2 regions of the Streptomyces sp. NPDC048590 genome follow, and region 1 is predicted to be linked to the other one. Evidence: predicted binding sites of a transcription regulator. Region 1 holds the regulator's gene; the other holds the start of a gene.
The links. Region 1 encodes HspR, which represses chaperone genes until heat shock. Its sites were predicted from a motif close to TTGAGNNNNNNNNNCTCAA; they were not measured.
Positions count from the first base shown of each region.

Region 1 (11,217 bases):
CTGAAGCTGGTCCACGACTTCTGTGTCGACCACGTGGCAGAGGTGCGCAGCGCTGTCATCTACGAGAAGTCGCATTCGCTCGTGAAGTGCGAGTACGTCTGGAAGAAGACCGACCAGTGGATCAATTTCCCCTGGAGCGTCGAGAAGCCCGTCGTGCGCCGTGAGGGCCAGATCCTCGACTCGTAGAAGACGCTCGCACGGAGGGCCCCGGCGCACTGGATTCCAGTGCGCCGGGGCCCTCCGGCTTTGCGGGTACCGCCGTCAGATCGTGCCGAGCTTGATGATCGAGAGCAGGGCGATCAGCTGGATCGCCGAGGCGCCCAGTGCCTTCGGCCACGGCAGGTCGTGGGACTTGCTCACCATCGAGGTGAACAGTGCGCCGGCGGCCAGCCAGGTGGCCCAGCCCAGGATCTGCACCAGTGAGTTCTCGCCGCCCAGGAACAGGGCGAAGACGAGCCTGGGCGCGTCCGTGATCGACATGATCAGCATCGACAGGCCGACGGTCGGCTGCCAGGAGCCCGTGCCGCCGAGCTGGCGGGCCAGGGTGTGGGTGACCGCGCCGAGGACGAGACCGCCGAGGACGAACCCGACCCCCGTGAAGATCACATACGGCGCCGCCGTGGAGACCTCCGCGTGGATCGCCTCGTCGCGGGCCTGGTCGAACCCGAAGAGGGCGAGCAGGCCGTACACGAACGTGACGACGATCGCCGTGCCCCAGACGGGGTAGTCGCGCATCTGCCAGAAGGTCGGTCCCGGCCGCATCACGATGCCGCTCAGCAGCTGCTTCCAGTGCAGCCGCGGGCCCGAGGGCTGTGCGGGCGCGTTTCCGGCCTGGTAGGTGCTGCCCTCGCCGTACGGGTCCTCGTCGATGCTGAACGCCTGGGTGTGGCCCGGGGCGTTCGCGTACGGGTCGTGCTGCGACGGCTGGTGGTGCGGTTCGCCGAAGTACTCCGGCTCGCCGTGGCCGCCCCTGTGCGCGTTGCCACCCCCGTGTCCGTTGCCGCCGTGCCCGCCGCCGTACGGGGCGCCCTGGGAGCCGCCGTACGGTGCGCCGTTGCCTCCTGCCGGAGGCCACGACTGCCCGCCGTACGGCGGCGGTGAGGCCTGTGCGCCGTACGGCTGCTGCTGCGGGTGTTGCTGCGGTGTGCGGTTGTCCCGGCCGCGTCCGATCCTGAATCCAGCCACCCTTCGAACGTACCTGGTCCGTGAGGGTGCAGTGGGTGGGGCGGGGGAACAAGGGTGCCATTGCGGCCTAGCTGTGACATCCCGTAGGGGAACCCTGGGGGGTTCGCCGTACCTCCGGCAACCGGGTGGCACCTGGGCGTACGGGCGCGGGCGTGGCACGCGGAAGCGGCCGGTCCTGCCCCCGAGGCAGGTCCGGCCGCTTCCGTGGTGGAGACGTCCCGGAGGACGTCTACTGCACGGGTTCCGGTTCCGGCTGGTCGGCCGTCTCGGTGTCGTCAGACGGGTCGACGGGGGTCTTCACCGACTCCAGGAGGAGCTGGGAGACGTCGACCACCTGGACGGACTCCTTCGCCTTGCCGTCGTTCTTCTTGCCGTTGACCGAGTCGGTCAGCATGACCAGGCAGAAGGGGCAGGCGGTGGAGACGATGTCCGGGTTGAGGGAGAGGGCCTCGTCGACGCGCTCGTTGTTGATGCGCTTGCCGATCCGCTCCTCCATCCACATCCGGGCACCGCCGGCGCCGCAGCAGAAGCCGCGCTCCTTGTGGCGGTGCATCTCCTCGTTCCGAAGCCCCGGAACGCTCTTGATGATCTCGCGCGGCGGTGTGTAGACCTTGTTGTGACGGCCCAGGTAGCAGGGGTCGTGGTACGTGATCAGACCCTCGACCGGCGTCACCGGGATCAGCTTGCCCTCGTCCACCAGGTGCTGGAGCAGCTGCGTGTGGTGGATGACCTCGTACTCGCCGCCGAGCTGCGGGTACTCGTTGGCGATGGTGTTGAAGCAGTGCGGGCAGGTGGCGACGATCTTCTTGAGGGCCTTGGCCTTCTTGGTCGAGTCGTCCTCGTCGTCCTCGCCGAACGCCATGTTCAGCATCGCGACGTTCTCCTGGCCGAGCTGCTGGAACAGCGGCTCGTTGCCGAGGCGGCGGGCGGAGTCACCGGTGCACTTCTCGTCGCCGCCCATGATCGCGAACTTGACGCCCGCGATGTGGAGCAGCTCCGCGAAGGCCTTCGTCGTCTTCTTGGCGCGGTCCTCAAGGGCGCCGGCGCAGCCGACCCAGTAGAGGTAGTCGACCTCGCTGAGGTCCTCGACGTCCTTGCCGACGATCGGGACCTCGAAGTCGACCTCCTTGGTCCACTCGACGCGCTGCTTCTTGGCGAGCCCCCAGGGGTTGCCCTTCTTCTCCAGGTTCTTGAGCATCGTGCCCGCCTCGGACGGGAACGCGGACTCGATCATCACCTGGTAGCGGCGCATGTCGACGATGTGGTCGATGTGCTCGATGTCGACCGGGCACTGCTCGACGCAGGCACCGCAGGTGGTGCAGGACCAGAGGACGTCCGGGTCGATGACGCCGTTCTCCTCGAGCGTCCCGATCAGCGGGCGCTCGGCCTCCGCGAGGGCGGAGGCGGGGACGTCCTTGAGCTGCTCCTCGGTGGCCTTCTCCGTGCCCTCCATGTCCTTGCCGCCGCCGGCCAGCAGGTACGGCGCCTTGGCGTGCGCGTGGTCGCGCAGGGACATGATCAGCAGCTTCGGGGAGAGCGGCTTGCCGGTGTTCCAGGCGGGGCACTGCGACTGGCAGCGGCCGCACTCGGTGCAGGTGGAGAAGTCGAGGATGCCCTTCCAGGAGAACTGCTCGACCTGGGAGACGCCGAAGACGTCGTCCTCGCCCGGGTCCTCCCAGTCGATCTCCTTGCCGCCGCTGGTCATCGGCTGCAGCGCGCCGAGGGCGACCTCGCCGTCGGCGTTCCGCTTGAACCAGATGTTCGGGAAGCCGAGGAAGCGGTGCCAGGCGACACCCATGTTGGTGTTGAGCGAGACCGTGATCATCCAGATCAGCGAGACGCCGATCTTCACCATCGCGGTGAAGTAGATGAGGTTCTGGAGCGCGCCCAGGGAGAGCCCCTTGAACGCGAGCACCAGGGGGTACGACACGAAGTACGAGGCCTCGTAGCCGTCGACGTGGTGGATGGCGCCTTCGAGACCGCGCAGGGTCAGGATCGCCAGGCCGATGACGAGGATGACGTACTCGACGAAGTACGCCTGCCAGGCCTTGGAGCCGGCGAAGCGGGACTTGCGGCCGGCGCGGGAGGGCAGGTTCAGCAGCCGGATCGCCATCAGCGTGACGATGCCGATCGTGGTCATGATGCCGATGAACTCGATGTAGAGCTCGAACGGCAGCCAGTCCCCGATGATCGGCAGGACCCAGTCGGCCTTGAAGAGCTGTCCGTACGCCTGGAGCAGCGTCGGCGGCAGCGTCAGGAAGCCGATGGCGACGAACCAGTGGGCGAAGCCCACGATCCCCCACCGGTTCATCCGGGTGTGGCCGAGGAATTCCTTGACCAGGGTGATCGTGCGCTGCTTGGGGTTGTCGGTGCGGCTGCCTGCCGGCACCGGCTGTCCGAGACGGACGAACCGGTAGATCTGCGCGACGGCTCGGGCGATGAGCGCAACGCCGACGACAGTCAGCACCAGCGACACGATGATCGCGGCGAGTTGCATTTGGGGGCTCCTCGGGCCTGCGAGGGTGGGATCCAGCGCGTACAAGCGATTACTAAGCAGTAACTTAATCAGTCTGTGCTGACACTATCCACTTATTCCGCCGCGCTGTAGCCGGGCAGGCGGTGATCTGTGTCGCTCAGGTGAGCCTTCCCCGGGTGGCGTAGTCCGCGCAGGGCCGCATGGAGCGGGATGCGTACGGATTGAGCCAGGATCGCCAGGTCGAGCCATGTCCCATGATGCTCCGCGTAGTGCGCGTCCAGGAGAGCGGGTTCGTCCCAGGGCATTCCCGAGCGGGCGCGGACCTGGGCGAGTCCGGTCAGGCCGGGGCGGAGGGCCTGCCGCCGGCGCTCCTGCGAAGGGCTGAGCAGGGCCGCCTCGCCGGGAGTGAGCGGCGGCGGTCCCACCAGGGAGAGGTCTCCCCGTACGACGTGCGGCAGTCGGGAGAGCAGGTCGAGCCGGAGCCGCCGGGTGCGCAGCGAGCGCAGCTCGAACGGGCGGCCGCCGAGCCCGATCCGGGTCTCGCGCGCGACGGCGTTCCCCCGGGTGAGAGGCGGCCTGAGGGTGAGCGCCAGTGCGGCGACCGCGAGGGCGGGTGTGACCAGCAGCAGGAGCGTCGCGCCGAGGGTCACGTCCAGGCTCCGCTTGACGCCCGGCGCCGCCAGGTTTCCGGCGAGCCGGCCGAAGCCGGTGGCCGCCCGTGCGACGGAGAGCCGTGCGAGCCGCGTGTGCCGTGTTCTTCGTGTCCTTCGTGCCGCAGTCTGCTTCGCGTTCCGCATTGCACCTGCCCGGGATCGACGATGTGACGCTATGACCGTCTCGCTGCATTTTGTGACAGAACGATCCCATGGTGCGAGGCTGGGCAGGGGTGTGTGGCGAGGTGGGCGCGCGGGGTGTCGCGGCCGGGGCCGGTCCGGAGCCGTTCGTGCGGCGCGTCGGAGGTCGTCCGGTGGTTTTCCGGCCGTGCCGGAAGGTGTGAAACACCTGGTCAGCCCAGTTGTGAGCATATAAGTTGAGTGTAAGTGGCTCAGGTCCTTTGACTCCGGGGTGGGTGTCATGCATCCTTGAGTCAGATCCACTCAAGTAGTCAGTTGGAGGAATTGAAATGGCACGTGCGGTCGGCATCGACCTGGGCACGACTAACTCCGTCGTCAGCGTTCTCGAAGGCGGCGAGCCCACCGTCATCACCAACGCCGAAGGCGCCAGGACCACGCCGTCCGTCGTCGCCTTCGCGAAGAACGGCGAGGTGCTGGTCGGCGAGGTCGCCAAGCGCCAGGCGGTCACCAACGTCGACAGGACGATCCGTTCGGTCAAGCGCCACATGGGCACGGACTGGAAGATCGACCTCGACGGCAAGAGCTTCAACCCGCAGCAGATGAGCGCCTTCATCCTGCAGAAGCTGAAGCGTGACGCCGAGTCCTACCTGGGCGAGAAGGTCACCGACGCGGTGATCACCGTCCCCGCGTACTTCAACGACTCCGAGCGTCAGGCGACGAAGGAGGCCGGCGAGATCGCGGGCCTGAACGTCCTGCGCATCGTCAACGAGCCGACCGCCGCCGCGCTGGCGTACGGCCTCGACAAGGACGACCAGACGATCCTCGTCTTCGACCTCGGTGGCGGCACCTTCGACGTGTCCCTCCTGGAGATCGGCGACGGCGTCGTCGAGGTGAAGGCCACCAACGGTGACAACCACCTCGGTGGTGACGACTGGGACCAGCGCGTCGTCGACTTCCTGGTGAAGCAGTTCGCCAACGGCCACGGCGTGGACCTGTCCAAGGACAAGATGGCTCTCCAGCGTCTCCGCGAGGCCGCGGAGAAGGCGAAGATCGAGCTCTCGTCCTCGACCGAGACCACGATCAACCTGCCCTACATCACGGCCTCCGCCGAGGGCCCGCTGCACCTGGACGAGAAGCTCACCCGCTCGCAGTTCCAGCAGCTGACCGCCGACCTTCTGGAGCGCTGCAAGCACCCGTTCCACAACGTCATCAAGGACGCGGGCATCCAGCTCTCCGAGATCGACCACGTCGTTCTCGTCGGTGGCTCCACCCGTATGCCGGCCGTCGCCGAGCTCGTCAAGGAGCTGACCGGTGGCAAGGACGCCAACAAGGGCGTGAACCCGGACGAGGTCGTCGCCATCGGTGCCTCGCTCCAGGCCGGTGTCCTCAAGGGCGAGGTCAAGGACGTCCTGCTCCTCGACGTGACCCCGCTGTCCCTCGGTATCGAGACCAAGGGAGGGATCATGACCAAGCTCATCGAGCGCAACACCACGATCCCGACCAAGCGCTCCGAGATCTTCACGACGGCCGAGGACAACCAGCCGTCCGTGCAGATCCAGGTGTACCAGGGCGAGCGCGAGATCGCGGCGTACAACAAGAAGCTCGGGATGTTCGAGCTCACCGGTCTGCCGCCGGCCCCGCGCGGGGTGCCGCAGATCGAGGTCGCCTTCGACATCGACGCCAACGGCATCATGCACGTCTCCGCCAAGGACCTCGGTACCGGCAAGGAGCAGAAGATGACCGTCACCGGCGGCTCCTCGCTGCCGAAGGACGAGGTCAACCGGATGCGCGAGGAGGCCGAGAAGTACGCGGAGGAAGACCACGCCCGCCGCGAGGCCGCCGAGTCCCGCAACCAGGGCGAGCAGCTCGTCTACCAGACGGAGAAGTTCCTCAAGGACAACGAGGACAAGGTCCCCGGTGACGTGAAGACGGAGGTGGAGACCGCGCTCACCGAGCTGAAGGAGAAGCTCAAGGGCGAGGACACCGCCGAGATCCGTACCGCCACCGAGAAGGTCGCGGCCGTCTCCCAGAAGCTGGGTCAGGCGATGTACGCCAACACCCAGGCCGAGGGTGCGGCCCCGGGCGCCGAGGCGCCGGGTGACGACCAGGCCCGCGCGGCCGACGACGACGTCGTCGACGCCGAGATCGTGGACGACGAGAAGGACCAGAAGGGCGGTGCGGCGTGACCGAGGAGACTCCGGACTTCGAAGAGAAGCCCGACGTCCCCTCCGGCGCCAGCTCCGACGACGCCGAGCCGAAGGCCGCCACCCCCTCCGAGGAGGAGGCGGCGGCCCCGGCCGGGGACGTGCAGCAGACCGCGGCTCTGACGGCCCAGCTGGACCAGGTCCGCACGGCGCTCAACGAGCGCACGGCCGACCTCCAGCGGCTCCAGGCCGAGTACCAGAACTACCGCCGTCGCGTCGAGCGTGACCGGGTGACGGTCAAGGAGGTCGCCGCGGCGGGCCTGCTGACCGAGCTGCTGCCCGTGCTCGACGATGTCGGCCGGGCCCGGGAGCACGGCGAGCTGGTCGGTGGCTTCAAGTCGGTGGCCGAATCCCTGGAGACGGTCGTCGCGAAGCTCGGCCTGCAGCAGTTCGGCAAGGAGGGCGAGCCCTTCGACCCGACGATCCACGAGGCCCTGATGCACTCGTACGCGCCGGACGTCACCGAGACGACCTGCGTGGCGATCCTGCAGCCTGGGTACCGCATCGGGGAGCGCACCATCCGCCCCGCGCGGGTGGCCGTGGCCGAACCGCAGCCGGGCGCCACGCCCGCGGCGGCGAAGGAAGAGAAGAAGGCAGACGACGAGGAGAGCGGTGGCACCGAAGAGGTCTGACCTGGCGTCCGACCACGGGTGTGAACACCGACGGGCCGTGCGGCCGGCCTTCGGGCCGGCCGCCCGGCCGATCGTCCGGAAGGAGGGACGTCGATGAGTACGAAGGACTTCGTCGAGAAGGACTACTACAAGGTTCTCGGCGTCCCCAAGGACGCCACCGACGCCGAGGTCAAGAAGGCGTACCGGAAGCTCGCCCGCGAGTACCACCCGGACGCCAACAAGAGCGACGCCAAGGCGGAGGAGCGGTTCAAGGAGATCTCCGAGGCGAACGACGTCCTCGGCGACCCCAAGAAGCGCAAGGAGTACGACGAGGCGCGCGCCCTCTTCGGCAGCGGAGGCTTCCGGGCGGGTCCCGGTGGTGCGGGCGGCAACTTCAACTTCGACCTGGGAGACCTCTTCGGGGGCGCTCAGGGCGGTGGCCAGACCGCGGGAGCCGGCGGGTTCGGCGGCGGTGGTCTGGGCGACGTGTTCGGCGGACTGTTCAACCGGGGCGGTGCGGGCACCCGTGTCCAGCCGCGGCGCGGCCAGGACATCGAGTCCGAGGTGACGCTCAGCTTCACCGAGGCGGTCGACGGGGCCACGGTCCCGCTGCGGATGTCCAGCCAGGCACCCTGCAAGGCGTGTTCGGGCACCGGCGACAAGAACGGCACCCCGAGGGTCTGCCCCACCTGCGTCGGCACCGGTCAGGTGTCGCGCGGCACCGGCGGCGGATTCTCGCTGACCGACCCCTGTGTGGACTGCAAGGGCCGGGGCCTGATCGCACAGGACCCCTGCGACGTCTGCAAGGGCAGCGGCCGGGCGAAGTCGGCCCGCACGATGCAGGTCCGGATCCCCGCCGGAGTCTCCGACGGTCAGCGGATCAGGCTGCGCGGCAAGGGCAGTCCGGGCGAGCGCGGCGGACCGGCCGGCGACCTCTACGTCGTCGTCCACGTCGACGCCCACCCGGTCTTCGGCCGCCGGGGCGACAACCTCACCGTCACCGTGCCCGTCACCTTCCCGGAGGCGGCGCTCGGCGGCGAGGTGAAGGTCCCGACGCTCGGAGGCCCTCCGGTCACCCTGAAGCTTCCGGCGGGTACCCCCAACGGACGTACCATGCGGGCCCGGGGCAAGGGCGCCGTACGCAAGGACGGCACCCGTGGCGACCTCCTGGTCACCGTCGAGGTGGCCGTACCCACGGAGCTCGGCGCGGACGCCCAGGACGCGCTGGAGGCCTACCGGAAGGCGACCGCGGGGGAGGACCCGCGGGCGGAGCTGTTCCAGGCTGCGAAGGGAGCTTGAGATGGACGGCCGTCGACGCAATCCGTACCAGCTGACGGACGAATCACCGGTCTACGTGATCTCGATCGCGGCCCAGCTCTCGGGGCTGCATCCGCAGACCCTCCGCCAGTACGACCGGCTCGGCCTGGTCTCGCCCGACCGCACGGCCGGGCGGGGTCGGCGTTACTCGGCCCGCGACATCGAACTGCTGCGCACCGTGCAGCAGTTGTCGCAGGACGAGGGCATCAACCTCGCCGGCATCAAGCGCATCATCGAGCTGGAGAACCAGGTCGCCGCGCTCCAGCAGCGCGTGGCCGAGCTCTCGGCGGCGGTGGACGGCGCGGCCGTGGCCATGCAGCAGCGTGAGGCCCAGGTGCACGCCTCCTACCGACGCGACCTCGTGCCCTACCAGGACGTTCAGCAGACCAGCGCGCTGGTCGTCTGGCGGCCGAAGCGGCCGAAGGACTGAACGCTCCCACGACAGGGCCTGCCCCGGAGTCTCACGGCTCCGGGGCAGGCCCTGTCGGTGTGTCGGCGAGGCTGGACCGCGCGATGAGCACACCCAGTTGCGTGCGGCTGGTGGCGCCCAAGGCCCGCATCAGCTTGGCGATGTGGGAGCGGCAGGTGCGGACGCTGATGCCCAGCTTGCCGGCGACCATGACGTCGCTGTGGCCTTCGGCGAGGAGCCGGGCGACGCTCTGCTGGACGGCCGTCGTCCGGGTGCCCGGGACCGCCGCGGTGAGCTGCTGCCCGATGGGCGTCGCCTGGGCCCAGAGCACCTCGTAGACCTGGATCAGGTAGTCCACGAGCGCGGGGTGCCGTATGCGCAGGGCCGTACGGCGGTCGGGGGCCGCGGGAATGAACGCCACGCTGCGGTCGAAGATGATCAGGCGGTCCACGGTCTGCTCGGTGGTGCGGACCTGGAGGCCCTCGGGAGCCAGCTGTCCGACATACTCCCGGACGTTCGTGCTGTAGCGGGCCGGGTGCTGGTAGATGTGCCGCAGGCGGGCACCGCGGCCCATGGCCGTACGGGCGTTGTCGAGGCCCCGTTCCATGAGGCTCATGGGCCGGTCGCTGCCCGGCTGGGCGGTGAGGACCTGTTCGTCGACGAAGGCGCTCGCCTCCCGCAGAGCCGCCTCGATCGCGGGCCTGCCGTCGAGGACCGTGATCGCCAGGTCCGGGTCGGTGCTGGCCGCGGAGGTCAGGGGGACGAGCGAGCGGCTCAGGGCCGAGGCCAGCCGGACGCGCTCGTCCAGTTCCCGGGTGAGCGGCTGCAGCAGGTCCGCCAGAGCGGCGGACGGCGGTATGGGGCGCATCCGGTCGGTGTCACCGGGATCAGGCCGCAGGAGACCCATGTCCTCCAGGCAGGGGGCGGCCGTCAGGTCGGAGCGGCGGATGCCTCCCGCGGCCAGCGACCGCTCGTACAGCTCCAGGCCGGTGGCGCACAGCTTCCCCGGGTGGTGCGGATGCTCCCCGTTCGCCTCTTCGATGGTGATGTGACACCCCCTCACTTCATGCAGTGCACGATCATGACCGTGGCGCGGACGCCACTCCTGGGAGAGAGTGGCACCGGACCGTCCCGGTCGGGCGGCTCACGCCGTCAGGAGTCCTGGTCCAGGATCCCCGAACGGGCGATCAGATAGCCGAGCTGAGCCCGGCTCGTACTGCCGAGCGTGGCGGACAGCTTTGCGACGTGGGCGCGGCAGGTACGGACGTTCATGCCGAGCCTGCGGGCTATGGAGTCGTCCACATGTCCCTCGACGAGGAGTTGGGCGATGGAGCGCTGAACGCCGCTCACACCCTTGGTGGGCGGGTCGTACCGCGGTTCCCCCAGCAGCGGCGAGGCGCGGCTCCACAACTGCTCGAAGACCTTCACGAGATAGTTCACGAGCCCCGGGTGCCGGAGTTCCAGGGCGACCTGGTCGTCGTTCTGCGCGGGGATGAAGGCCACCGTGCGGTCGAAGACGAGGAGGCGCTCTATGAGCTCCTCCAGGGTGCGTATCTCCACATTGTCCTGGGCCAGGCGCGCGGCGTAGGCGAGTGTGCCCTGGCTGTGCCTGACGGTGTGCTGGTACAGCGTGCGCATGGCGACGCCCCGGTTGACGACCGAGAGCGCTCGTTCCAGGCCCTCGCTCAGACGGTCCTCGCCCCGGTCCCCGCCCGGCTGCACGGTGAGGACCTCGGTGCGGCACTCGGCGGTGGCGAGATCCAGCGCGGCGTTGATCCTGTTGCCGCCCTCCAGCACCGTGATGGCGTGGGTGGTCGGCGGGTCCTGAGCGCTGATGTCCATGAACGGTTCGAACGACTCGGCCAGTGCGACCGAGCGCCGGCGCCGCTCCTTGATCTCCCGCTCCAGGGGGTGCAGACGCTGCGCCAGCGCGGCGGACGGTGGGACGGGCCGCAGCCATGTCGTATCGTCCGGGTCCGGGTGCAGGAGCGCGAAGTCCATCAGGCAGGGTGCGGACGCGGCCTCGGCGCGGGAGATCCTTCCGGAACGGAGTGCGCCGGCGTAGAGGCGCTTTCCCTCATCGCACAGTTCGGTGATCCCGTGAGGATGTGTCTGTGTTGTGTCACTTGTGGTCATATCTCCACCCCCCAGGTTCCTGAACATGCAGGAACATGATGCATCGTCCCAGTGGCGTTGGGGGGGCCAGGTGAGACATCGTCGT
Region 1 is NZ_JBICWC010000006.1:297,937-309,153, forward strand. Features, by position in the region: gene ACGFNN_RS19800 (phosphoribosyltransferase) at 1-186, shown strand, start outside; gene ACGFNN_RS19805 (Yip1 family protein) at 262-1,185, opposite strand; gene ACGFNN_RS19810 ((Fe-S)-binding protein) at 1,415-3,682, opposite strand; gene ACGFNN_RS19815 (sugar transferase) at 3,775-4,458, opposite strand; gene dnaK (molecular chaperone DnaK) at 4,785-6,641, shown strand; gene grpE (nucleotide exchange factor GrpE) at 6,638-7,291, shown strand; gene dnaJ (molecular chaperone DnaJ) at 7,385-8,569, shown strand; gene ACGFNN_RS19835 (heat shock protein transcriptional repressor HspR) at 8,571-9,017, shown strand; gene ACGFNN_RS19840 (LuxR C-terminal-related transcriptional regulator) at 9,049-10,059, opposite strand; gene ACGFNN_RS19845 (helix-turn-helix transcriptional regulator) at 10,149-11,132, opposite strand.

Region 2 (11,217 bases), on a different contig from region 1:
TGCCCTTCGGTACGCGAGGCCGCTGTACGGCCCCCTGGACCGTATCGCTTTCCCGGCCCGGAGGCAGAAACGGGCCCCTCCGCTTCGAACGCAGGGTCAATCGCGGAACTGCGTGAGCCCCGGAAGGGTGACCTGGATCCGGCAGCCCCGGGCGGATTCGGCCACCCTGATCCGGCCGCCGTGCAGATCCACCGCCCAGCGGGCGATCGCCAGGCCGAGCCCCGTACCGCCGTCGCTGCCGGGGCCGTGCGGGGACGGCGCCTGGCCCCGGTTGAAGCGCTCGAACACCCGGTGGCGCTCCGCCTCCGGGATGCCCGGGCCCTCGTCGACGACCTCGAGCTCCAGCGACTCGGGATGCGCGCCGCGCCGTGCCAGCACGGTGACCCGGCCGTGCGGCGGGCTGTGCTTGACGGCGTTGTCGATGAGGTTGGCGACCACCTGGTGCAGGCGCTCCGCGTCGGCGTGAGCCGTCAGCTCGGGTGGCGACACGTCCAGATGCAGATGGACATCTGTACGGGTGTGGTTGCCGGAACCTGAGGAGAGGCGGCGGTGGGAGGCGGCCAGATTCGCCTCCTTCAGTACGCCGGAGAGATACGGCCAGACCTCGAATCGGCGTGCCTTGATCTGGACCACACCGTTGTCCAGCCTGGACAGGTCCAGCAGCGTCTCCACCAGCCGGCCCAGGCGCTCCGTCTGCTTCAGCGCCGTACGCATCGTCTCGGGGTCGGCCTCGGACACCCCGTCCACGACGTTCTCCAGCACGGCTCTGAGCGCGGCGATCGGGGTGCGCAGCTCATGTGAGACGTTGGCCACCAGCTCCTTCCGGTGCCGGTCCTCCGCCTCCAGATCGTCCGTCATGCGGTTGATCGTCTGGGCGAGGTCGCCCAGCTCGTCACGCCGCCCGGCGCCGCTCACCCGTCTCGTGTAGTCGCCGTGCGAGATGGACCGGGCCACGGCGCGCATCTCGTCCAGCGGCGCCGTCAGCCCGTGCGCCACGAACTGGGTGATCAGCAGGGTGGCGATCACCGAGAAGACGGTGATGAACCTGAACTCGGTCCTGGTCCGCAGCGCGACGATCAGCAGTCCGGTCGTGATGAACACGGAGACCACCACGAGCGTGCCCAGCTTGGCCTTGATGGAGAACGGCCGCAGTCCTGAGCCGGGCCGCGTCATGGCGCGGGGGTCTCCAGGGCGTAGCCGACGCCGTGCACGGTGCGGATCCGCTCGGCGCCGATCTTCCGGCGCAGGGCCTTGATGTGGCTGTCGACCGTGCGCGTACCCGAGGCGTCCGCCCAGTCCCAGACCTCGGCCAGCAGCTGCTCCCGCGACAGCACCGCGCGCGGGGTGTTCGCCAGGCAGACCAGCAGGTCGAACTCGGTCGGCGTGAGGTGCACGTCGTCGGCGCGTACCCGGACGCGGCGCTGCGAGTGGTCGATCTCCAGTTCGCCGAGGCGCAGGATCCCGCTGCGGGGTGTGACGGCCGCGAGAGCGGCCCGCTCGACCCTGCGCAGCAGGACGTGGACGCGCGCCGCGAGCTCCCGCATGGAGAACGGCTTGGTCATGTAGTCGTCCGCGCCGACCCCGAGCCCGACCAGCATGTCGGTCTCGTCGTCGCGTGCGGTGAGCATCAGCACCGGCACGGGGCGCTGGGCCTGCACGCGTCGGCAGACCTCCAGGCCGTCGAAGCCGGGGAGCATGATGTCGAGCAGCATCAGGTCCGGCTGCCACGCCTCGGCCGCGTCCACGGCCGACGGACCGTCGGACGCGGTCTGCACCAGGAAGCCCTCCGCCCGCAGTCGGGCGGAAATGGCGTCGACGATCGTCGCGTCGTCCTCGACCACCAGCACCCGGCGCTGAGCCCCGGGGGTGGCCGCCGCGCCGTTGTGGGTGGTGTGTGTCTGTTCCATCGCCCCGCCCCTGCCCGTTCTCGCGGAGGCCATTCCTCCGGAGGCACGGTTGTCGCTTGTGGATTTCGTCGGTAGGCCCCTTGTGCCGGTCAGCAGCGTAAAGGCAGAGGACGTCTCCCGGCTACGCAGGGTGTTGTCCGGCATGAAGGTGTTACCCGCGGGAAAGGATACGGACCGGCGGGGTGGGGCCGCTCCACCCCGGGCGGGACCGGGGTGTACATACCGGGTGGGGGTTCAGTCTTCGCGCGATGCGAGATGGACCACGTCCGGAACACCTCGGGCAACGGCTACTTCTTCGGTTCTTACCGCGCGGAATCCGGCATTCCGCAGCGCCGCGCCGAACTCCGGGGACGGTTGTGCGGACCACACGGCGAGGACCCCGCCCGGCGTCAGCCGGGCCCGGCAGGCCGCGAGGCCGGTGGGGGAGTAGAGGCTCCCGTTGTCCTCCGTGACGGTCCATTCCGGACCGTTGTCGATGTCCAGGCACAGCGCGTCGTAACGCTCCGTGGTCGTACGGAGGTGTTCTACGAGGTCGGTACGGAGGATCTCCGTCCTGGGGTCGGACAGCGCCGGACCGGTGATCCGCCCGAGCGGGCCGTCCTGGTGCCAGTCGACCACCGCCTCCTCGCGCTCGGCCACCACGATCCGGCCCCAGCGGTCCTCCTCGGCCGCCCGCACGAGCGAGAACCCGACGCCGAGCCCGCCGATGAGGACCGACGGGTCCTGCCGGTTCCCGGGCAGGGCGGCCAGCGCGGCATCCACCAGCAGGCGCTCGGAACGCCCGTCGGAGGTGTCCATCAGGAAGCATCCGTTGGCGATGATCTCGAAGTGCTCGCCACGCTCACGCAGGACGACTTCGCCGAAGGGGCCGTCGCGGCGGTCGAGGACGACGGGGCTGTGGGCTTCTGTGGCCGGCATGCGCGGGTCTCCGGTGGGTGCTCGGGATCGTCACGGCGTGCCCATCCTTCCGCGCCGCCCCGTGCCCGGGCCAGCGGATTTCGGCCGTGCCACCCGTGGGGGTGGTGCGCCCGTCTTCCTGCCGCTGTGGGGGTTCGGCTACGCCCCAGGCGTGCACGACGGCGCTGGGCGGCTCGAATTCGCCCTGCGCGACGCCACGCGTCGGCGGGTGCTCGCGGCGTTCGGCATCCCTGCGGGCCGGTGGTGCTCATGGGGACGACCCGGCGGGCACCGGGTGCGGTCACCGCGCCGCCGCGTCCCACCTCCGGGCGAAGGGGTCCGGATGCGTGCCGGCCGGGGGCGTAGGAGTCGGCGCGATGCGGCGCAAAGGGCTGGAGGGGCGGTGTCCCCCGTGCTTGCATGGGTTTCATGGTGTCCGCCGACCGACTGCTCGCCTTCGCGGCCATGTCGTTCCTGCTGATCGTGATCCCCGGTCCCAGCGTGCTGTTCGTGGTCGGACGTGCTCTGGCGTGGGGGCGTCGTGCGGCGCTGACCACGGTGGTGGGGAACACGCTCGGCGCCTGTGTGCTGGTCGTGGCCGTGGCGTTCGGGGTGGGGGCGGTGGTGGAGCGCTCGGTTCTCGTCTTCACGGTGCTCAAGCTGGTGGGTGCCGGGTACGTGGTGTCCCTCGGCGTCAGGGCGTGGCGTGAGCGCGGATCGCTGCGGGCCGTGGTCACAGGGACGGAGGCCGCGCAGGGTGGGCTTCGCACGTTCTGGGAGGGGTTCGCGGTCGGGGTGACCAACCCGAAGACGATCGTGTTCTTCGCCGCCGTGCTGCCGCAGTTCGTCGACCGTGGCCAGGGGCATGTCGCCGCGCAGATGCTGCTGTTGGGCCTGGTCTTCAACGTGATCGCCGTGGCGTCCGACATGGTGTGGGGACTGGTCGCGGCCGGTGCCCGGGACTGGTTCGCGCGCTCGCCGCAGCGGCTTTCGCTGGTGGGCGGGATCGGCGGACTCACCATGATCGGGCTCGGTGTCACGGTCGCCACGACGGGGCGCAAGGACTGAGCTGTCCCGGCCGACGCTCTTCCGGATCACTCCCGCGGGAGCTGGTTGTCGGTGTGGGGTGGGAGAGTCCTGGGCATGACGCCGCCGGAGAACGTCGAGCGAGTGCTGCCCGGGATCGGACGCGACCTGTTCGACGTTCTCGTCATCAGGACCGACTTCAGCGACGACGAGGCGTGGACCGCCGTGGTCGAGGAATTGTGCCTGCCGTGGGGGCCGGGCGGTGAGTTCGCCGCAGCGGTGCAGCTGGTCGATGCGCCCGCCTGGTCAGGAGCAACGGCCGACGAGGTGCTTGCCGCCGTGGTGGATGAGCCCCTGGTCGTCGTCTTCCTCGCCGACCGCACCACGATGCAGTCGCCGGCGCGGGCGTTGCTGGCTCTGTCGACCACCTGGGAAGACGTGAGTGGCCTCGACCCCGTCTACTACCAGGAACTCATCGAGTCGCCGGAGCCCAGGGAATTTCGAGTCCTGCCCGTTGCCGTGCACGGTGTCCAGGTGAACCTGGCACTCGGCAACGTGGACTTCGCGGAGTACGCCGGGGCTGCATCCGAAGAGCCTGATCAGATACTGCGGCTCACCTGACCGGTACGGCGGACGGCCGTTGCCCCGGCAGACGCGAGCCGTTCGCCGGGGCATGTCGTCGAGTGACGCGCCGTGGGCGCGGATCGCGCCGTTGCTGCCGGATCGGACGGCGGGGCGCGACAGGCGGAACCCGGTCCCGTCCCGGTCGGCATGAGCGACCGCGAACCTCCCGCCGGTGACCTGGTGACCCCGCCCGGCAGCTTCCCTGACGCCCCTGCCGCAGACCGGTCGACGCGTCCTCCGATACGAGGTCGCTCGGACCTTCGCAGGATCACACGCGAGCTGATCGCCCAGAGCGAACGGGAGACGGGGAACATTCGGAGGCTCACAAGCATTGAGCCCACATAGCTCAACTTGCCTGCCGAAGGGGAGATCATGACTGCAGAGTCCGCGTCCAAGGCGTTCACGCCGATCGACCTGCCCGTGCTGCCGCTCGACGACGAGGTCGTACTGCCCGGGATGGTGGTGCCGCTCGATCTCTCGGACGCGGAGGTCCGTGGGGCGGTGGAGGCAGCGCAGGCCGTCGCCCGGCCCGGTGGCGGCAAGCCCGAGGTGCTGCTCGTGCCGCGGATCGACGGGAAGTGGACCGGGACCGGTGTCCTCGGCACCGTCGAACAGGTCGGGCGTCTTTCGGACGGCGATCCGGGGGCGCTGATCCGGGCCCGTGACCGGGTACGGATCGGAGCCGGGACCAGCGGTCCCGGGAACGCGCTGTGGGTCGAGGGCACCAGGATCGACGTGTCCCTGCCCGACCCCCTGCCCGGATCGGTCGCCGAGCTGGCCCGGGAGTACAAGGCCCTGGCGACCAGCTGGCTGAAGAAGCGCGGTGCCTGGCAGGTCGTGGACCGTGTCCAGCAGATCGAGGACGTCTCCGCCCTCGCCGACAACTCCGGCTACTCACCCTTCCTCACCACCGCCCAGAAGGTGCGGCTGCTGGAGACCGCCGACGCGGTCGCCCGTCTGAAGCTGGCCCTGCAGTGGCTGGGCGAGCACCTCGCCGAACAGGACGTGGCGGAGACCATCGCCAAGGACGTCCAGGAGGGCGTCGACAAGCAGCAGCGTGAATTCCTGCTGCGGCGCCAGCTCGACGCAGTACGCAAGGAGCTCTCCGACCTCAACGGCGAGCCGGACGACGAGTCGGGCGACTACCGGGCTCGTGTCGAGGCCGCGGAGCTTCCCGGGCACGTCCGCGAGGCCGCGCTCAAGGAGGTCGAGAAGCTGGAGCGCGCCTCCGACCAGAGCCCCGAGGGTTCGTGGATCAGGACGTGGCTGGACACCGTCCTCGAACTCCCCTGGAACGAGCGGACCGAGGACACCTACGACATCAAGGGCGCGCAGGAGATCCTGGACGCCGAGCACGCGGGCCTGCAGGACGTGAAGGAACGCATCACCGAGTACCTCGCGGTGCGCAAGCGCCGTGCCGACCGGGGGCTCGGGGTGGTCGGCGGCAGGCGGGGCGGTGCGGTGCTCGCGCTGGTGGGGCCGCCCGGGGTCGGCAAGACCTCGCTCGGCGAGAGCGTCGCGCACGCCATGGGCCGCTCCTTCGTCCGGGTCGCGCTCGGCGGGGTCCGGGACGAGGCTGAGATCAGGGGACACCGGCGGACCTACGTCGGCGCGCTCCCCGGGCGGATCGTACGCGCGATCAAGGAGGCCGGCTCGATGAACCCGGTGGTCCTGCTCGACGAGATCGACAAGGTCGGCTCCGACTTCCGGGGCGACCCCGCCGCCGCGCTGCTCGAAGTGCTCGACCCGGCGCAGAACCACACGTTCCGCGACCACTACCTGGAGGTCGAACTCGACCTCAGCGACGTGGTGTTCCTGGCCACCGCCAACGTCGTCGAATCCATCCCGGAGGCCCTGCTCGACCGCATGGAACTGGTCACGCTGGACGGGTACACCGAGGACGAGAAGGTCGTCATCGCGCGCGACCACCTCCTCCCGCGCCAGCTGGAGCGGGCCGGCCTGGCGGAGGGAGAGGTCTCGCTCGACGAGTCCGCACTGCGCAAGCTGGCCGGCGAGTACACCCGCGAGGCCGGGGTGCGGAATCTGGAGCGTGCCGTCGGACGGCTGCTCCGCAAGGTCGCGGCCCAGCACGAACTGGGCGAGCGGGAGATCCCGTTCGCGGTGTCCGACGGGGACCTGCGCGGTCTGATCGGGCGGCCGCACCATGTGCCGGAGTCCGCCCAGGACCCGGCGGAGCGCCGGACCGCGGTGCCGGGTGTGGCCACGGGCCTGGCCGTGACCGGGGCGGGCGGCGACGTCCTCTTCGTCGAGGCGTCACTGGCCGATCCGGAGACCGGGGCGTCCGGACTGACCCTGACAGGTCAGCTCGGCGACGTCATGAAGGAGTCCGCGCAGATCGCGCTGAGCTTCCTCCGCTCGCACGGCGCCGAACTGGAGCTCCCGGTCGCGGACCTCAAGGACCGGGGCGTGCACATCCACTTCCCGGCGGGCGCGGTCCCCAAGGACGGCCCGAGTGCGGGCATCACCCTGACGACCGCGCTGGCCTCGCTGCTCTCCGGGCGGCTGGTCCGCACGGACGTGGCGATGACCGGCGAGGTGTCGCTGACCGGCAGGGTGCTGCCGATCGGGGGACTGAAGCAGAAGCTGCTGGCCGCCCACCGCGCGGGTGTCACGACCGTGGTGATCCCCCAGCGGAACGAGGCCGATCTGGACGACGTCCCCGCCGAGGTCCTCGACGCACTGGACGTCCACCCGGTGACGGACGTGCGCCAGGTGCTGGAGATCGCGCTGGCCCCGGCCTCGGCCGGGGTGCAAAGGGTCCCGGCCGCCGCGTAGGCGTCACGCTGTGACGGACGTGGCGCCACGTCCCCGGCCGGTACGGACGTCCCGCCCTCCCCGGAGGGCGGGACGTTCCGCGTGCGCCAGGAGCGGCGTGCGGTGACGCCACGCGTGCTGATCCGCGCCCGGGCAGAGGTCCGGTCTCCGCCACAGGGCCACGCCTGCGAAATACTGATCCGGCTGCGGCGACGGCCGCGGTGGGCAGGGTCTTCCATCGGCGGGAAAGCGTAGAGGGGTGCCGGCGTGCACGGGAGTGGCAGCGGTGGTGAACCCGGGCGGACTCCGGGGCGGGACGTGGACCACGAGTTCCTCGCTCTGGAGCGGGAGCTCTCGGTCTTCCTGCGCCGGGCGCGGGCCAATTCCGGCGAGATGGCGCGCGAGGTCCACCCGGACCTGGAGGCGGCCGCCTACGGGCTCCTCGTCCGGCTGGAATCCACCGGACCGCAGCGGGCGACGGACCTCGCCGCCTACTTCGGGGTGGGCAAGGCGACCATGAGCCGTCAGCTGCACGCCCTGGAGCGGCTCGGGCTGGTGGCACGCGAGACCGATCCCGCCGACGGCCGTGCCTGGCTCGTCCATCTCACGGACGAGGGCCTCGCGCGCTTCACCAGCGTCCGGGACGCCCGGCGCGGACGCTACGCCCGGAAACTCGCGGACTGGGACAGGAGCGAGATCGCGGAACTGGCCCGTCTCCTCCACCACTTCAACGAGCGCTCCGAGGACTGAGCCACAGCGTCCGGGCCTCCCCGGCCCCGGAGCGTTCGGGCCCCGGCCGGGTGCGGGGCGGCCGGTCAGAGCTCGACGAGGACCGCGGTCGCGTCGTCGTGCGGCTTGCCGCGGCGCGGGCGGCCGCTGTCCCTGTCCGCCCGTTCGAGCTCCCTGACCCGGTCGATGAGCCCCTGCGGTCCCGCCGTACGCAGCATCTTCAGCGCGGCACCCCAGTCCCCCTCCTGGAACCGTTCGGTCCAGCGGCTCGCACCGTCGGTCAGGGCCGCGAGGGCGCGCACGTCCCCCCGCGGGGTCACGCCCGTCACGGCACGCGAGGCGACCCCGGGGTCCGCGGCGGCCGTGAAGAAGCCGCCCTCCTTGTTCCGCAGGCGCGTGTCCACGGTCTCCACCGAGGTGAGCGAACCCGCCGGCAGCCGGTCGATACGGTCGTCCAGGACCGGCGTGACCCGTCCGTCCGGAGCCTCGACGAGAAGTGCGGAGTCGGAGAGCACGAGGTGCTCGACCCGCTCCTCGTCCCAGCGCACCAGAACCACCGTCGCCTGAGGCGTGCGGGGGTGAGAAAGGTCACACGTCGAACGGTGTGCGTCGGCGGTGCGCCGGATGGACTCCGACAGGATCGAGGCGGGCGTCATATCCCTCCGCGAAGCGGACAGTTCGGCCAGGGCGCCCCCGAGTCTCGCCGTGAACCACGGCACCGAGTGCACACAGCCGTCACTGCCTGTCGGGGGTGTCACGCCGTCCAGTACGACGAGGGTGCCACCCCGTCCCTCCGCAGGGACGGAGGCCGATGCCCAGTCCTCGTTGGGGCGTTCGGGGCCGCCCGGTTCGCTGGCGAGTTCGATGCGCATCCCGGCAGTCTGCACGATGCCTTCACGGAGCCTGCACGATCCGGAGGTTGGACCGTACCAGCAGGTCAGAATGGCCACCGGCCGCCGGAGCCAGGGCTCCAGGCATATGCGGGCGGGCATACTGCCAAAGGCTGGCCGTAAGTTCCACCTCGCCCGTCGCGCGTGAGCCGGGGCGCCGGTGGGGAGACTTGTTCGCCAACTCCGGAGTGATGTTCACTCGTTCGAGTGGCGGAGCGGTTGATGCACGGCCCCCTCTCAAAAGCGCTGGAATCGTCGGAAGCCGTACGGGGTGCCCAGGGTGGGCGCCCATCCACGTGACCGTGCGTCATCTCTGCTTCAAGGGCGGACGAGTCAAGATTGCGAGCACCGGTGCAGAAGAAGCGGCCTCGGAGCAAGGACAGCACGCGTGAGGAGCCCGGGGTGACGCCTCAGGCAGCGGGTGCGGCCAAGCGGACCGTGCGGGTGCGCAGCCGGCTCGTCGCCGGCGTCGCCGTCGTGGGGATCACCGTCATCGCGGCGGGCGCCCCGGCGGCCCTCGGCGCGTCCTCCGATCTCAACGAGTCCCAGCGGCTGGTCACGCTCTCCGAGCTGAACCAGCAGGCGATCACCCTCGCGCACTCCCTCGCGGACGAGCGCGACCAGGTCGTCGCCCACATCGCCGGCGGCCGCGAGGAGGAGAAGGGCGCCGACGGCGCGAACGGTCCCGCGACCCGCGTCGACCAGCAGGTGGACGAGATCCGGGACGCCGCGCCCGCGGCACTGCGCCGGGACCTCGCCGAGATCCCCTCGATCCGCCGTACCTCGCTCACCGGCAAGGGTTCGGCGATGGAGGCGTACCAGGCCTACTCGGAGGTCATCGCCAAACTCCACGACCTCGCCGAGGAGCTGGCCGAGAAGACGCCGCCGCGCGCGGCCGACGCCACGCGCGCGCCGCTCGCACTCGGTACGGCCGTGGAGCAGGCGTCCGCCACCCGCGGTCTGATCCTCGCCGCACTCGCCGTGCCCGGAACCCAGCCCCAGCAGCCGCAGATCGACCCGTTCACCGGTCTGCCCGTCCAGGGCCAGGACACCGGCGGCAGCGAGGACGACCGCGCACGTGACGAGCTCAGCGCCGCCGCGCAGCAGGCGCGGGTGCGCGAACTGGCCTCCCTCGCCGAGTTCGACCAGGCGGCCGGGACCTCGGCCCGGAACAAGCTCTCCTCCACGGTGACCGGTTCCGAGGTCACCCGTGCGGAGAAGTACCTGACCCGGTTCACCGACCGTCCCGAGTTCTCGGACGACGACCGTGAGGCGGACCCGGAAAAGGTCGCCGCCGCGCTCTCCGCCCGTATCGACCGGATGCGCGGGGTCGAGTCCGCGCTCGGCACGGAGCAGGTGCAGCGGCTCGAGGCACTCCGTGACGACGATGTCACCGCGCTGGAGCTGCGCCTCGCCCTGCTCGGCGGCTGTCTGCTGATCGCCGTCGGCGTCTCCACCGCCGTGGCCCGTACCCTCACCCAGCCGCTGGCCGTGCTGCGGATCGGGGCCGGCCGCATCGCGGCGGAGCCCGAGACCGCCGAGCCGGTTCGCTACACCGGGCGCAACGACGAGTTCGCCCAGGTCGTGCGCTCCATCAACGCCCTGCACGGCAAGCTCCACGAGCTGCACCACGACGTCACCGACCGGCTCGCGACCATGCAGACCGAGCGTGCCGAACTCGTCGCGGGCCGCGAGGCGCTCACCCTGCAGCGGGCCGAACTCCAGGTCAGGGTGGCGGAACTCACCGGACACCTCGAACGCCTGCGCAACACGGTCCACCACACCTTCGTCAACCTCTCGCTGCGCACACTCGGCCTGGTGGAGCGCCAGCTCGGCGTCATCGAGAGCATGGAGGAACGCGAGCAGGACCCGGAGCGTCTCTCGACCCTGTTCAAGCTGGACCACATGGCCACGGTCATACGGCGCCACAGCGAGAACATGCTGGTCCTCGCGGGAACGGACCACAACCAGGGGCACGCGAACCCGATCCCGCTGGTCGACGTCCTGCGCGCCGCGGTCAGCGAGATCGAGCGGTACGAGCGGGTCACCATCCAGTCCCTTCCGCCGCACGCCCAGATCGCGGGCTTCGCCGCGGACGACCTGAGCCACCTCGTCGCCGAACTCCTGGAGAACGCGACCTCCTTCTCCCCGCCCGACTCCCATGTCGAACTCTCCGGCTGGCTGCTGGAGACAGGGGAGGTGATGCTCTCCGTGCAGGACGAGGGCATCGGCATGTCGGCGGTCCGGATGAGCGAGCTCAATGCGAGGCTTGCGGACCCCGCGTCCTTCGAGGCGGGCGAACAGGCCGCGGACGGGGCGGGGCTGGGACTCCAGGTGACCTCGCTGCTGGCGGCCCGCCACGGGGTACG
Region 2 is NZ_JBICWC010000003.1:547,303-558,519, reverse strand. Features, by position in the region: gene ACGFNN_RS10785 (ATP-binding protein) at 97-1,173, opposite strand; gene ACGFNN_RS10780 (response regulator transcription factor) at 1,170-1,907, opposite strand; gene ACGFNN_RS10775 (spermidine synthase) at 2,142-2,825, opposite strand; gene ACGFNN_RS10770 (LysE family translocator) at 3,234-3,872, shown strand; gene ACGFNN_RS10765 (DUF6924 domain-containing protein) at 3,948-4,451, shown strand; gene lon (endopeptidase La) at 4,827-7,250, shown strand; gene ACGFNN_RS10755 (MarR family winged helix-turn-helix transcriptional regulator) at 7,497-7,979, shown strand; gene ACGFNN_RS10750 (protein phosphatase 2C domain-containing protein) at 8,045-8,830, opposite strand; gene ACGFNN_RS10745 (nitrate- and nitrite sensing domain-containing protein) at 9,200-11,217, shown strand, end outside.
Region 2: the regulator HspR is predicted to act here: its motif matches at 4,786-4,804, upstream of lon (endopeptidase La).